4 regions of the Mesorhizobium sp. BR1-1-2 genome follow, and region 2 is predicted to be linked to each of the others. Evidence: riboswitches for the same ligand, from Rfam matches in the RefSeq annotation. Region 2 holds a riboswitch; each other region holds the start of a gene.
What was found. Region 2 has a riboswitch for cobalamin ahead of LB551_RS16350 (DUF1636 family protein). Riboswitches for the same ligand answer to the same signal wherever they lie in the genome.
Positions count from the first base shown of each region.

Region 1: it holds a riboswitch for cobalamin, as region 2 does, so the genes downstream of both, bluB (5,6-dimethylbenzimidazole synthase) here and LB551_RS16350 (DUF1636 family protein) in region 2, are expected to answer to the same signal.
Region 3: it holds a riboswitch for cobalamin, as region 2 does, so the genes downstream of both, LB551_RS05765 (ABC transporter ATP-binding protein) here and LB551_RS16350 (DUF1636 family protein) in region 2, are expected to answer to the same signal.
Region 4: it holds a riboswitch for cobalamin, as region 2 does, so the genes downstream of both, LB551_RS27005 (aromatic ring-hydroxylating oxygenase subunit alpha) here and LB551_RS16350 (DUF1636 family protein) in region 2, are expected to answer to the same signal.

Region 1 is NZ_JAIUID010000005.1:317,145-320,331, reverse strand. It holds gene LB551_RS14085 (DUF2277 domain-containing protein) at 1-15, opposite strand, end outside; gene LB551_RS14080 (exodeoxyribonuclease VII small subunit) at 112-363, opposite strand; gene LB551_RS14075 (histone deacetylase family protein) at 367-1,293, opposite strand; cobalamin riboswitch at 1,415-1,595, shown strand; gene bluB (5,6-dimethylbenzimidazole synthase) at 1,644-2,396, shown strand; gene LB551_RS14065 (TetR/AcrR family transcriptional regulator) at 2,482-3,087, opposite strand.
Region 2 is NZ_JAIUID010000006.1:213,682-216,868, forward strand. It holds gene cobN (cobaltochelatase subunit CobN) at 1-285, opposite strand, end outside; gene cobW (cobalamin biosynthesis protein CobW) at 302-1,354, opposite strand; gene LB551_RS16350 (DUF1636 family protein) at 1,357-1,785, opposite strand; cobalamin riboswitch at 1,823-2,027, opposite strand; gene LB551_RS16355 (winged helix-turn-helix domain-containing protein) at 2,057-3,187, opposite strand, start outside.
Region 3 is NZ_JAIUID010000002.1:496,809-499,995, reverse strand. It holds gene LB551_RS05775 (Gfo/Idh/MocA family protein) at 1-183, opposite strand, end outside; gene LB551_RS05770 (LacI family DNA-binding transcriptional regulator) at 364-1,389, shown strand; cobalamin riboswitch at 1,452-1,662, shown strand; gene LB551_RS05765 (ABC transporter ATP-binding protein) at 1,918-2,706, shown strand; gene LB551_RS05760 (ABC transporter substrate-binding protein) at 2,753-3,187, shown strand, end outside.
Region 4 is NZ_JAIUID010000019.1:9,115-12,301, reverse strand. It holds gene LB551_RS27020 (DUF680 domain-containing protein) at 1-6, opposite strand, end outside; gene LB551_RS27015 (DUF680 domain-containing protein) at 76-282, opposite strand; gene LB551_RS27010 (DUF680 domain-containing protein) at 353-550, opposite strand; cobalamin riboswitch at 1,031-1,233, shown strand; gene LB551_RS27005 (aromatic ring-hydroxylating oxygenase subunit alpha) at 1,364-2,611, shown strand; gene LB551_RS27000 (hybrid-cluster NAD(P)-dependent oxidoreductase) at 2,631-3,187, shown strand, end outside.

The DNA.
Region 1 (3,187 bases), on a different contig from region 2:
GATGTTTCTGCACATCGCTTCCGTATCTCCTCTTGTCCTGAAGCCGTTTCAATCGGGATGCGTTCTATCCTCAATCATGATCGTGTCAAAAACCGGTAACGGCCGCGTGCCTCAATCCGCGTCCAGCGGCTCCGTCCCGGCCGGCTTGCCGTCGCGCGACAGCCTGATCTTCTCCACCTTGTCCTCGGCCGCCTTGAGCAGCCGGTCGCAATGCACCTTCAGCGCCTCCCCGCGCTCGTAGATCCTGATCGACTGGTCGAGCGGCACATCGCCACGCTCCAGATCATCGACGATCTTCTCCAGCGCGTCGAGAGCCTGTTCGAAGCTCATCGCCTTGACGTCTTCGTTGGTTTCACCAGCCATCATTCATCCTTTCATCAGTCGCCCGACATGGGCGGCGACCGAAAATGCCAATCCTTGCAGATCGTAGCCGCCCTCGAGCAGGCTGACGAGCCGGTTGCCGCTGTGGCGCGCCGCGCGCTGCATGAGCTGGCCGGTCGCCCAGTCGAAATCATCCTCGGTCAGGTTGATCTCAGCCAGCGGGTCGCGATGATGCGCGTCGAAACCGGCCGAAATGATGATCAGGTCGGGTGCAAAATTGTCGAGCGAGGGCAGCACGCGCGACAGGAAGGCATCGCGGAACGCCTCGCTGCCGGTTTGCGGCGCAAGCGGCGCGTTGACGATGTTGCCGGCGCCGGTTTCGTTCTTTGCTCCGGTGCCGGGGTAGAGCGGCATCTGGTGGGTCGAGCAGTAAAGCACGGACGGATCGTCCCAGAAAATATCCTGCGTGCCGTTGCCGTGATGCACGTCCCAGTCGACGATGGCGACACGTTCGATGTCGTGTTTGCGCTGTGCATAACGTGCGGCGATGGCCGCCGTGTTGAACAGGCAGAAGCCCATCGCCGTCGCTTTCTCCGCATGATGGCCGGGCGGCCGGGCGGCGACGAAAACGTTGTCTGCCCTGCCGGCAAAGACGTCGTCGACGGCGGCGTTGGCGGCGCCGATCGCGGTGATCGCCGCTTGCCAGCTCTTCGGGCTGGCCGTTGTGTCGGCATCGATGCGGGCGATGCCCGTCTCGGGAATGGCGGCGCGCACCCGCTCGACGAAGTCCTCGGGATGCGCATAGAGAATGGTGGCCTCGTCGCCTTCCGGCGCCTCGAGGCGGTCGAGCGCGGCAAAAGCCTCCTCGTCGAGCACGCGCTCGATGGCGCGCAAGCGGTCCGGCCGCTCCGGATGGCCGGGGGGCGTGATGTGCTCGAGGAAGATCGGATGGGTGTAGAGACGAGTGGCCATGCTCCCTATCTAGTGCCCCGGAGCGGCGATAGCCATGCGTTGCGGCCTGATGGCTGGGGAAAATCGCGCCTGCGTCCATTCGCGTCGCCGCGGGGATTGGCGGCGCGGAGGCTTCGTCGTAAAGTCCCGGCCGCTGCCTGGTGCCCGCTGCGAGCGGGAGAATCGGGAACACGGTTTGATCCCGTGGCGTGCCCAACGCTGTAAGGGGGACCGCGCCGGTAAATGCCACTGTCGATGACGGGAAGGCGCCGGACGCGGGTTGATCCCGAGCCAGAAGACCGGCCTGGCAGGCATCGTCATCCGCATGGTCAGGCGGACGGCAGTTGATTGCAATCGCAAGGGGACAAGCGATGCCGGACGATATGACCATCCCCGTGGGTGACGGATTCGACCAGATGGCGCGCGATGCGGTCTACCGCGCCATGTTCACGCGGCGCGATGTCCGCAGCCATTTTACATCAGAGGCCGTCGATGACGAGGTGCTGGCACGGCTGCTGCTTGCCGCCCATCACGCGCCATCGGTCGGCTTCATGCAGCCATGGAATTTCATCGTCATTCGTGGCACCGAACGACGGGAAAAGGTGCGCGACCTGTTCCTGGCGGCGCGCGAGCAGGAATTGCCCGCCATCGAGGAAGAGCGGCGGGCGCTCTACCGCAAGCTCAAGCTGGAAGGCATCTGCGAAAGCGCGTTCAATATCTGCATCACCTGCGACCGCCGACGCTCACAGGGCTCGCCGCTGGGACGCTGGCACAATCCCGAGATGGATCTCTACAGCACGGTCTGCGCGGTGCAGAATTTCTGGCTGGCGGCGCGCGCCGAAGGCGTCGGCGTCGGCTGGGTCAGCATTATCGAGGCGCAGGCGTTGAAAGACCTCCTGTCGATTCCCGAGCATGTGACGCCGGTGGCCTATCTCTGTGTCGGCCGCGTCTCCGAGTTCGCGCCGAAACCGGACCTCGAAACACATGGCTGGGGTCGACGGTTGCCGCTGCCCGAGCTGATCATGAGCGAGACGTTTTGCGGACAGGGCGAAGTGCCGCTCAAGTCAACGATCGCCCGCCTCAAGGCGGCAACACGCGAAAAACCTGGCAAACCCTTGATTTGATTGCCGCTACGGCATGCTCAGCGCTGCCGGCGGCCTGCGCCTTGTGCTGAGCATCTGAACCTGGAAGCACCTCGGCTATCCGCCTTCAGGCGGCTGTGGCACCCTTCCTCAACAATCCTTCGAGCAGTTGCTTGAATGCCGCCACCACGGTCTTTGATGTCGCTTCCGGGTCGTTCGAATTGGCGATCCGCTGCGCCGCCTGACTGCTCGCCCCGTTGATCAGCCGTGCCGCGGTCTCGGGGTCGACGCCCGAGACGACCACCCCGTCGCCCTGCAGCGTCGTCAGGTGATCGGTCATCGACGCGACGCAGGCATTGGCGTTCGGCCATTGCGCGGGATCCCCCAGCACGGCCGGACCGTCCCGGAACATGATTCGCTGGATTTCCGGCTCCAGCGCCATTTCGATGTAGCTCGTGCATTCGTCGACGAAGCTTTGCCAGCGGGTCGGTGCTTTCGCTGCAACCTCATTCACCCGTGCCGCCATCTCGGCGTCGATTTCGGCGATGACCGCCTGCAAGAGCCCCTTTTTGTCGCCGAAATGATGATAGAGCGCACCGCGCGTCAGTCCCGCCGATGCGGTGAAATCGTCCATCGACGCTTCGGCATAACCGATCGTTCCGAACGCATGCCGGGCTGCGGCAATCAATTTGGCGCGCGTTTCGGCGATCATTTCCTTGCGGGGCTTGTGCATCTCTTCTGGCCTTACCCACATACGTTCCGTATGCCAATTGACATACGCAACGTATGATCTATTTAGTGTTCATACGCATCGTATGTAATTTCCGAATCGC
Region 2 (3,187 bases):
GTAGCGCCACCACTCGTAACCGCCGAGAATACGCACCAGGATGACTTTGGCGTGACGGGCGACGCTGTCGATCCAGAGGTCGACGGACATGGGGTGACGCAGGTCGCGTAGCGCGGCCAGCCGCATCGTGGGCAGCCGATCGGCGTCGCCTTTCCAGGCCGCCGCCAGTCCGGCTAGGTCGCTGTCGGTGAAGGACAGCGCCACCATATCCGCCGGCGTCTGCCGCAGATCGACCGGCTCGGCGAGATCGTCGAGCGAGGCGGATGTGGTGGCGAGGATGTGCATCGCGATCGGTGTTGCGTCAGCCGGCGAGGATATGCTCGATCGCCGGGCGGTTCAGCCCCTTGAGACCGATGACGACCAGGCGCGAGCGGCGGTCGTCGTCAGCCGTCCAGGCGCGGTCGTAGTAATGATTGACGCGCGGACCGACCGCCTGCAGCAAAAGCCGCATCGGCTTGCCTCCGACCTCGACGAAACCCTTCACCCGCAGCACGTTTTCCTGTTCGGCGGCGGTCGCGACGCGTTTTGCCAGGTCGTCCGGGTTGGCGATCGAGGGGATGTCGACGATGAACGTGTCGAAGTCGTCATGCTCGTGGTCGAAGGCGCCGTCATGATGGGACTTGCGGTTCTCGATGTCGTCCTCGACGGCGAGGCCCAGCCCGAGCAGCACGGACGGATCGACCTTGCCATGAGCCGTCGGCACGACCTTCACGGCGCGAGCGGAGTGTTCGCCAATGATGGCGTTGGCGCGAGCCGAACCTGCGGCATCCATCAGGTCGCTCTTCGACAGGATGATGAGGTCGGCGCAGGCGATCTGGTCCTCGAACACCTCCTCGACCGGGTCGTCATGGTCGAGGCTCTCATCCTCGGCACGCTGCGCCCGCAGGGCGTCCATGTCGTTGGCGACGCGCCCCTCCGCCAATGCCGGACCGTCGACCACGGCGATCACACCGTCGACCGTCACGCGGCTCTTCACCGTCGGCCACTGGAATGCCTGGACCAGCGGCTTGGGCAGAGCCAGGCCTGAGGTTTCGATCAGGATGTGGTCGACCTTCGGCGTCAGCGACAGGATCTGGTCGAGCGCCGGGACGAAATCGTCGGCGACGGTGCAGCAGATGCAGCCATTGGCCAGTTCGACGATGTTTTCCTCCGGGCAGGTGTCGATGCCGCAGCCCTTGAGGATCTCGCCGTCGACGCCGATATCGCCGAATTCGTTGACGATGATGGCGATACGCTTGCCGCCCGCGTTTTCCAGGAGATGGCGGACCAGCGTGGTTTTGCCGGCACCCAGGAAGCCGGTGACGACGGTACAGGGGACGCGGGAGAGAGTGGCGGCGGAAACTGCGGCGGTCATGATCAGTCCTTCAACAGGTCAAGGGGTGGAATGCGGGCCACGAGGCCGCGCTTGAGGGAATCGGGCCGGCCACGCCAGGGAATAAGGCCGTCGGTCGAAGTGGCGAAAAGTTTCGCGCCGGTGACGAGATCGGCGCCACTGGCGATGTTCAGGTCGCCGAAGACATAACTCCAGCAGCCGTCGCGAAGGATCGCCGCACTGAGGCGGCGCTTGCAGTTGCCGAGGCATTCGACGGTGCGGACGCGGATGTTTTCGGCCGAGGCGGCTTGGCGCGTATCTTGAGCCAAAGCTTCGCCGGCGCGGGGATGGGCGTCGGAACCGGTCTCGTCGCGGCAGGAAGCGCAGACGATAACAGTGACGCCGGCCAAGGCGTCGCTATCGCCAGACAAAATGTCCGCTGTTTCAGCCGGGAAACTGCTGTCGCGTTCCAAATCGGGCTCCTTGCCCGGAAAACCCGCCGGGCGATCGGATTCTTATGTCTCAGACGGCAGGTCTCCTGGCTCGCGGGTCATCGCCTTCGTGCCGCCTTCCCGGGACCGTCCCAGTGGTTTTCGGCCTTGGCTCGTCGCTTACAGTTGCGGGGACAGCCGCGGATTTGAAATCGAGATTTCGCACCGCATTCCCTCTTGGCTCCTCCCTTTGCCGAGAGGAGACCGTCTGGATGGGATTTAGGCTCTTGCAGGCGGCGGTGTCAACGCGCGTCTACGACACGGCAATGTCGGCGAGCGGCTGCCCAAGGTCGCCGGCGGGCGTAACCTCAATCCGTTCGAGGCCGAGCCAGCCCTGCATCTGCGTCAATTCCTGGAAGAGTTGCGCGGCGGTCTCAGGCGGCGCGCTCGGCTCGGCATAGGCCGCGTGGACGCGTAGCACGCCGGCCGGCCGGTCGGCCTTGAGGTCGACGCGCGCCACGATCCTGTCGCCGAGCAGGAAGGGCAGGACGTAATAGCCGTATTGCCGCTTTTCGGCAGGGGTGTAGATTTCTATGCGGTAGTGGAAATCGAACAGCCGCTCCGTGCGCGAGCGCTCGAAGACGACCGGATCGAACGGCGCCAGCAGGGCGCGGGCCTCGATTTTGCGGGGAATGCGGACCTCCTTGTGGAGGTAAGCCGGTTTATTCCAACCCTCGACACGCACCGGCACCAACTCGCCTGTTTCAACCAGTTCCTCCAGCCGGCCCTTCATGTCGGCCGGCGACAGGCGGAAATAGTCGCGCAGGTCGCTTGCTGTCGCGACGCCATGGGCGCGGGCGGAGATCCGCAGCAATTCCCGATGCGCGTCCTCCGCTGATGGCACCGGCAGATCGAGGATTGCCTGCGGCAGCACGCGCTCGGGCAGATCATAGAAGCGTTCGAAGCCACGGCGGTGCGCGGTGGTGATGCGTCCTGCCCAGAACAGCCATTCGAAGGCATGCTTGGCGTGGCTCCAGCCCCACCAGCCGCCGGATCCTTTCTGGCCTTCGAGCGCGGACGCGGCTATCGGACCGCGCTCCGCGACCTCGCGGTAGATCTCTTCTATATAGGCGGCGTGCTCGCGCCCCCATTTGGCCAGTCCCAGGTACATTTCATCGCCGCGCTCGGCGCGCTGCATGCGCCAACGCATCAACGGATAGGTCTCGACCGGCAGGAACGAGGCCTCGTGGGCCCAGTACTCGAACACCGTGCGCTTGCGCGTGACGGCGGCGTTGTCGAGCAAGGTGAACGGGTAGGGGCCAAGGCGCGAATAGAGCGGCATATAATGAGCGCGCACCACAGCGCTGACGGAATCGATCTGCAGCAGGCCGGTACGCGAGAGCACACGGGCGAAGTGGCGTCGGTCGGGCGTGCCGGCGGGGCG
Region 3 (3,187 bases), on a different contig from region 2:
GAGAATGGCGTCGAGATCGGTCCCGATCGCGACCCCGGCGAGGTCATATTCGCGGGCCCGCTGGCGCGCCCTGTCGGCGTCGAGGTCGACGAGGCCGACGATCCTGACGGCAGGGGATTGGCGGGCGGCCTCGAGCCAGGTTTTGCTCATGGCTCCGCACCCGACCAGGACGACGTGCATCATCCAGCGCTCCTCCGGCCAACCTCTCCTGGCTGGCACCACGGTAGTCCGTAAATGACTTCCGTAAACGTTTACGATGACACACCCGATGGCGTATATTGTCAATCGGATTTGTACCGTCGGTTCTGAAACGCCTTGGCCGCACGACCGGCTGGTGCTAGCCAGAAGCAGGAGGGGGAGGTCTTGGCATCCAGCATTCACGATCTTGCACGGCATCTGAATATTTCGATCGGCACGGTCTCGCGCGCGCTTAACGGGCGCGCCGACGTCAATGCCGAGACGCGCCAGCGCGTGCTAGACGCGGCGCGGCAACTCAACTATTCGCCGAACCAGTCGGGCAGGAACCTTCGTCGTGGCACCACGCATGCCGTGGCCTTCATGCTCCAGCCGCATCCGGGCGACCAGGAATATGGCGAGCCGTTTTTCATCCCGTTTTTGAGTGGGCTGCAAGCGGCACTGGCCGAACATGGGCTCGACCTGATCATCGTCATGGGCGCGCCGGGCGACTATCAGCAGGAGCGCCTGCGCCGTGTCGTCGAGACACGTCGTGCCGATGCCGTCGTGCTGGCCTGGACGCGGCGCGAGGACGATCGCATCGACTATCTGAGCAAGGCAGGCTTTCCCTTCGCGACGCTCGGCCGAAGCCGGTCCGGCGACGACAACTATCCTTCTCTGGACCTGGATTTCGAGAAGGCGGGCGCCGATGCAGTCGACCGACTGGTCGCGCGCGGCCACCGCCGCATCGCCGCCATCCGGCCGTCGCTTGACCTGAATTTCGGTTATCTGTTTCTGGAGGGCTATGGCAAGGCGCTGCGGCGGCACGGCATCGAAGTCGATCCCGCCCTGATTGTGGATGGTTTCATCAACGAAGCCGGTGGCTACGCGGTGACACCGCAAGTCATGCGGTCGAAGGATCCGCCGACCGCGATCATCTTCAACAACGACTCGATGGCGCTCGGCGGCTGCAAAGCGCTCGCCGAAATGGGGATCAAGCCCGGCCATGATGTCGCGGTGATCGTCATCGTCGACACGCCGCTCTGCCGTTATTTCTCGCCGGCGCTGACCGGCTTTCGTCCGAGCCTGGATCCGATGGGGCGGCGGCTTGGCGAAATCCTGCTCGCCTCGCTCCCGGCTTTCGCCGGCGCGAAAGGGCCAGAGATCATTCGCGAGGTCTGGCCGCTGGAACTGGTGGCACGCGATAGTGATTGACCATGCGAATGTATTGTTATAACAGAACATACATCGACCTTGCCTTGACGCTGCCTGCATCCTAGGCTGCGACTCGTGATGGTCCCCGCGCCGCAAGGCGAGGGGTGAAAAGGGAACATGGTGAGGCCCACCTTTCGGGTCGAAGCCATGGCTGCCCCCGCAACTGTAAGCGGCGAGCAAAATCCGAAAAAGCCACTGGCCGGCAAGGCTGGGAAGGCAGGATGGCGCAACGACCCGCGAGCCAGGAGACCTGCCATCTGCATGAGTTGACCGGACGGGGTGTGCCGGGAGGAGACGCGGGTTCGGTCTTGTCGACCGGTTCAAGCCAGCTTCCTTCCGTCGCCATTTTTGAAAGTGACGGAAGTTGGACGGCGCCATCGATCGCATTCACTGCATTCCCATGCATCGCATCGTCGTGTGCACGCTTTGCCGCGATATCGCCACCGAGGTGAATTCAGGCCAGCGTCCAGCAGGACTGGCAGGCAAGACGCTGGCCCGTATTCCGGCAGGCCCTGCAAGGAATTGCCCATGACCGCGCCGCTTCTCGAGGCCCGCGATCTGGCCGCGGCGGCGGATGGCCTGCATCTGGTGCATCCGGTCAGCCTTTCGGTGGCGGCGGGCGACCGTCTCGCCATCATCGGTCCCAACGGCGCCGGCAAGACGACATTGCTGCGCATGCTGTCGGGCATGCTGCGGCCGAGTTCGGGCGAAGTGAAGCTCACCGCGCGCCGGCTCGACAGGATTTCGACCGCCGAGCGGGCGCTGCACATCGCCGTCGTCGGCCAGACCGATCAACCCGATCCACGACTGGCGGTCATCGACTATGTCGAGCTCGGCCGGGTTCCGCATGCCGGCCGCAGGCACAGGAGCGAGGAACGCGACATTGTCGTCGAGGCGCTGCGCCGGACCGGGCTGTTGCCGCTGCTTGGCCGCACCATCGGCTCGCTGTCGGGCGGCGAGCGCCAGCGCGCCCAGCTTGCCCGCGCCATCGCGCAGGAGCCGAAGATCCTATTCCTCGACGAGCCGACCAACCATCTCGACCCGCGGGCGCGCAGCGAGTTGCTCGAACTGGTGGCAGGCCTCGGCATGACCGTGATCGCGGTGCTGCACGATCTGGCGCTGGTGACGCCTTTCGCCACCAGGGTCGCGGTGATGAGCCATGGCCGCTTGCATGTGCTGGCGCCGCCACGCGAAGCACTCACCCAGCAGCTGATCCGCGAGATCTTCGGTGTCGACGTCTTTAGGTTGCGCCACCCGACGGAGGACCGCGAGCTGACGGTGTTCGAGGTTCCGAACCGTGCCGCGCCATCTTCGTGATCGAAGCCATTTCCGGCAGATCCTGTTCAACAAAGGAGCAATATCCGTGAAACGCCTTGCCGTGTCTCTTGCCTTCTCCCTGCTGGCCTCTACGGCCTTCGCCTTTCCGGTGACGGTCGACAGCTGCGGAAAGCCGCTGACGTTCGACGCGCCGCCCAAGCGTGCCGTCATTCACGATCTCAACATGGCCGAGATGGCCTTCGCCCTGAAGCTGCAGCCGTCGATCGTCGGCCTGACCGGCATCACCGGATGGTACAAGGTCGGCCCCGAATTCAAGGCCGAGCAAGGCTCGATCCCGGAACTGGCGCCCAAATATCCGACGCTGGAAAACCTGGTCGCTGTCGAGCCCGACTTCTTCTTCGCCGGCTGGTACTACGGCATGAAGCCGGGCGGCGAGGTGACGCCCGATACGCTGGCGCAACACGGCATCAAGACACTGGTGCTGACGGAAAGCTGCGTCCATCTCGACAAGAACCGGCCT
Region 4 (3,187 bases), on a different contig from region 2:
CTTCATTTCAAGTCTCCTGAATTTTCGAATTTCGCCAGGACGGCGGAAGACCCGCCGTCAACTGGAGATCGGCTGTTAGTTGTTGCCGAAGAGGTTGCGGTCGGCACCCTGAACAGGCGCCTGGGCAGACGGCGCGGACTTCTGGACCGAAGCCGTGTGCGCGTTGTCGACCGAGGTGACGGCAGGCTGGTTGGCGCCATTGGAGCCATAGTTGTCGCTGCTGGCGAAAGCACTGCCCGAAACGGCCAGAACGGCGGCGGCAGCAAGAACGATCTTCTTCATTTCAAGTCTCCTGAATTCTCAAATTTCGCCAGGACGGCGGAAAAGCCCGCCGTCAACTGGAGATCGGCTATTAGTTGTTGCCGAAGAGGTTGCGATCGGCGCCCTGGACAGGCGTCTGGGCAGCCGGTTCCGACTTCTTGGTCGAAGCGGTGTACGAGCTGTCGACGGCGGTGGCCGCAGGGGCATTCGAACCATAGTGGTCGCTACCAGCGAAGGCGCTGCCGGAAACAGCCAGAAGGGCGGCGGCAGTGAGAATGATCTTTTTCATTTTTGATACTCCAGTATTTTTCCCGTCCGTCTAGCGGCGTGTCTTGGGAGGAAATCGCGTCGTTCGGACAGCCCCGATGTGGGAAAGCCATACCGCCATTTCCAATCACGAAGTTTTTCCGCGTGGACCAAGTTTCCACCACTTGAAATTGTGCCAGGGCCTTCTACATTCGTTTTTTTCCGTTTACTATCAGATAGTTAGGTAAACTGATCGTGCGATCACCAACTGTGTCGAAGGCGCAGTGTTCACACCGTCCTGCACGCATCGTCAACAGAAACGAACCGTTCGGTTCGATTTTAGAGGGCGCTAATAGTCACTTTTCGAAACCGTTAACCTTTTTTGGCTCCGCCACGAGTTGAATTCCGAGGCGGCGAGCCGAGCCTTTCTGCCCCTTCAACGACGGCCGCACCGTTTCCAATGCGTGTCGCGCGGCATTGATGCGATGTCGTTTTCATGCCGACGACAAGTCGGCGATCATGGTTAGATCCTGCCATCTCGGGTGCCGCCACGTGACGACGAGGCGGAGAATTGGGAAGCCGGTCAGAATCCGGCGCTGCCCCCGCAACGGTGGTGGAGTTCAGGTCGCGACGGGAGACCACTGGGCAAAGGCCTGGGAAGGTGTCGCGACAGTCCGCAAGGACAGCTCCAGAGCCCGGAAACCAGCCTGAGATGTTGGACTCGACTGATCGCGGCGGGCGGTCAAGAGGCGGATGGTGCATGTCCGGCGCAAGCCGGCGCGCGGCTTGATCCTTCCTCTCTCCCCTCCGTTCAGTCCTTCAATGCGAGGACAGGACTTCAATGCGAGGACAGGACATGGATGCGCGCAACGACATGCTGAAACGGCTGCAAGGCCGCAGGGACGGCTTCTCACTCGAGCAGCCCTTCTATACCGACGCCGAATACTTCAAGCTCGATATGGAGCTGATCTGGTACCGCGACTGGCTGTTCATCGGTCATGATTGCGAACTGCCCAGGCCCGGCAGCTTCATCACCGTGCAGATCGGCGACTATCCTGTGGTGCTGGTGCGCGACCAGAAGGGCAACATCAACGCCTTCCACAATTCTTGCCGCCATCGCGGCAGCCGCGTCTGCAACACCGACAAGGGCACGGCGGCGAAGCTCGTCTGCCCCTACCATCAGTGGACCTACGAACTGGACGGCAGGCTGCTGTTCGCCAGGCAGATGGCCGAGGGTTTCGACAAGAGCCAGTTCGGCCTGAAGCCGGTCGCCTACGAAAGCGTCGGCGGCTACATCTTCATTTGCCTCGCCGACGAGCCGGCGGATTTCGTGCCGATGCGGACGATGATCGAACCCTATTTGCTGCCGCATCGGCTGCGCGAAGCAAAGGTCGCCTTCGAGAGCACCATCGTCGAGAAGGGCAATTGGAAGCTGGTCTGGGAAAACAACCGCGAATGCTATCATTGCGCCGGCAACCATCCGGAGCTCTGCAAGACCTTTCCTGAGGCGCCGACCGTGACCGGCGTGCAAGGCGCCGACAGCGACCCGGAGATGCTGGCTCACTGGGCCAAATGCGAGGCCGCCGGCCTGCCGAGCAGATTCCGCATCGACCCGGCCGGGCAATACCGTGCCACCCGCGCGCCGCTGCTGCGCGATGCCGTCAGTTACACGCTGACGGGAAAACGCGCGGTCAAGAAGAACTTGTCCGACAGCGTTGCCACCGACCGCATCGGCTCGTTGCTGCTCTATCACTATCCGACGACCTGGAACCACATCCTCGGCGACCACGCAGTCACCTTCCGGGTGCTGCCGATCAGCGCCACCGAGACCGCGGTGACGACCAAATGGCTGGTTCACAAGGACGCGGTCGAGGGTGTCGACTACGATCTCGCCGAGCTCACCCATGTCTGGACCGAGACCAACGACCAAGACCGCCGCATCGTCGAGGAAAACGCCTTCGGCATCCTGTCGCCGGCCTATGAACCCGGCCCCTATTCCGAACTGCACGAAGGCGGCGTCATCCAGTTCGTGGACTGGTACGCGCGTTTCATCGGTCCGCGCCTCGCCGAAGGCGGCCGGCCGGCCCTGCGCAGCGTTGCTTGAGAGGTGAGGGATGAATGCGATGACGGATCTCGGCCTCTATCGCCATCTCGATCAGATGACGCCCTGGAACGACAGGCTCCAGGTGCTGGAAGTGATCGGCGTGAGCGATGAGGCGCCTGATGTAAAGACCTTCACCTTCCGCTCCGATAACCAGACCTGGTTCCGCTACAAGCCGGGCCAGTTCGTGACGCTGGAACTGCCGATAGCGGATGGGCCGCTGATGCGCACCTACACGCTGTCGTCTTCGCCCTCGCGGCCGTTCTCGATCGCGGTGACGGTGAAGGCGCAGGCCGGCAGCACCGGCACGCGCTGGATGTTCGACCATTTGAGGCCCGGTTCGCACGTCAAGGCCTATGGGCCGGCCGGAGACTTTTCGCTGCACAGCCACCCGGCAGCCAAATATCTGTTCATCTCGGCCGGCTCCGGCGTGACGCCGATGATGTCTATGCTGCGCTGGCTGAACGACTGCGCGCCATGGACCGATGTCGGCTTCGTCAATTGCGCGCGCCGGCCCGAAGAGATCATCTTCCGCAAGGAACTGGAATTGCTCGGCAGCCGCATGCCAGGCCTGTCGCT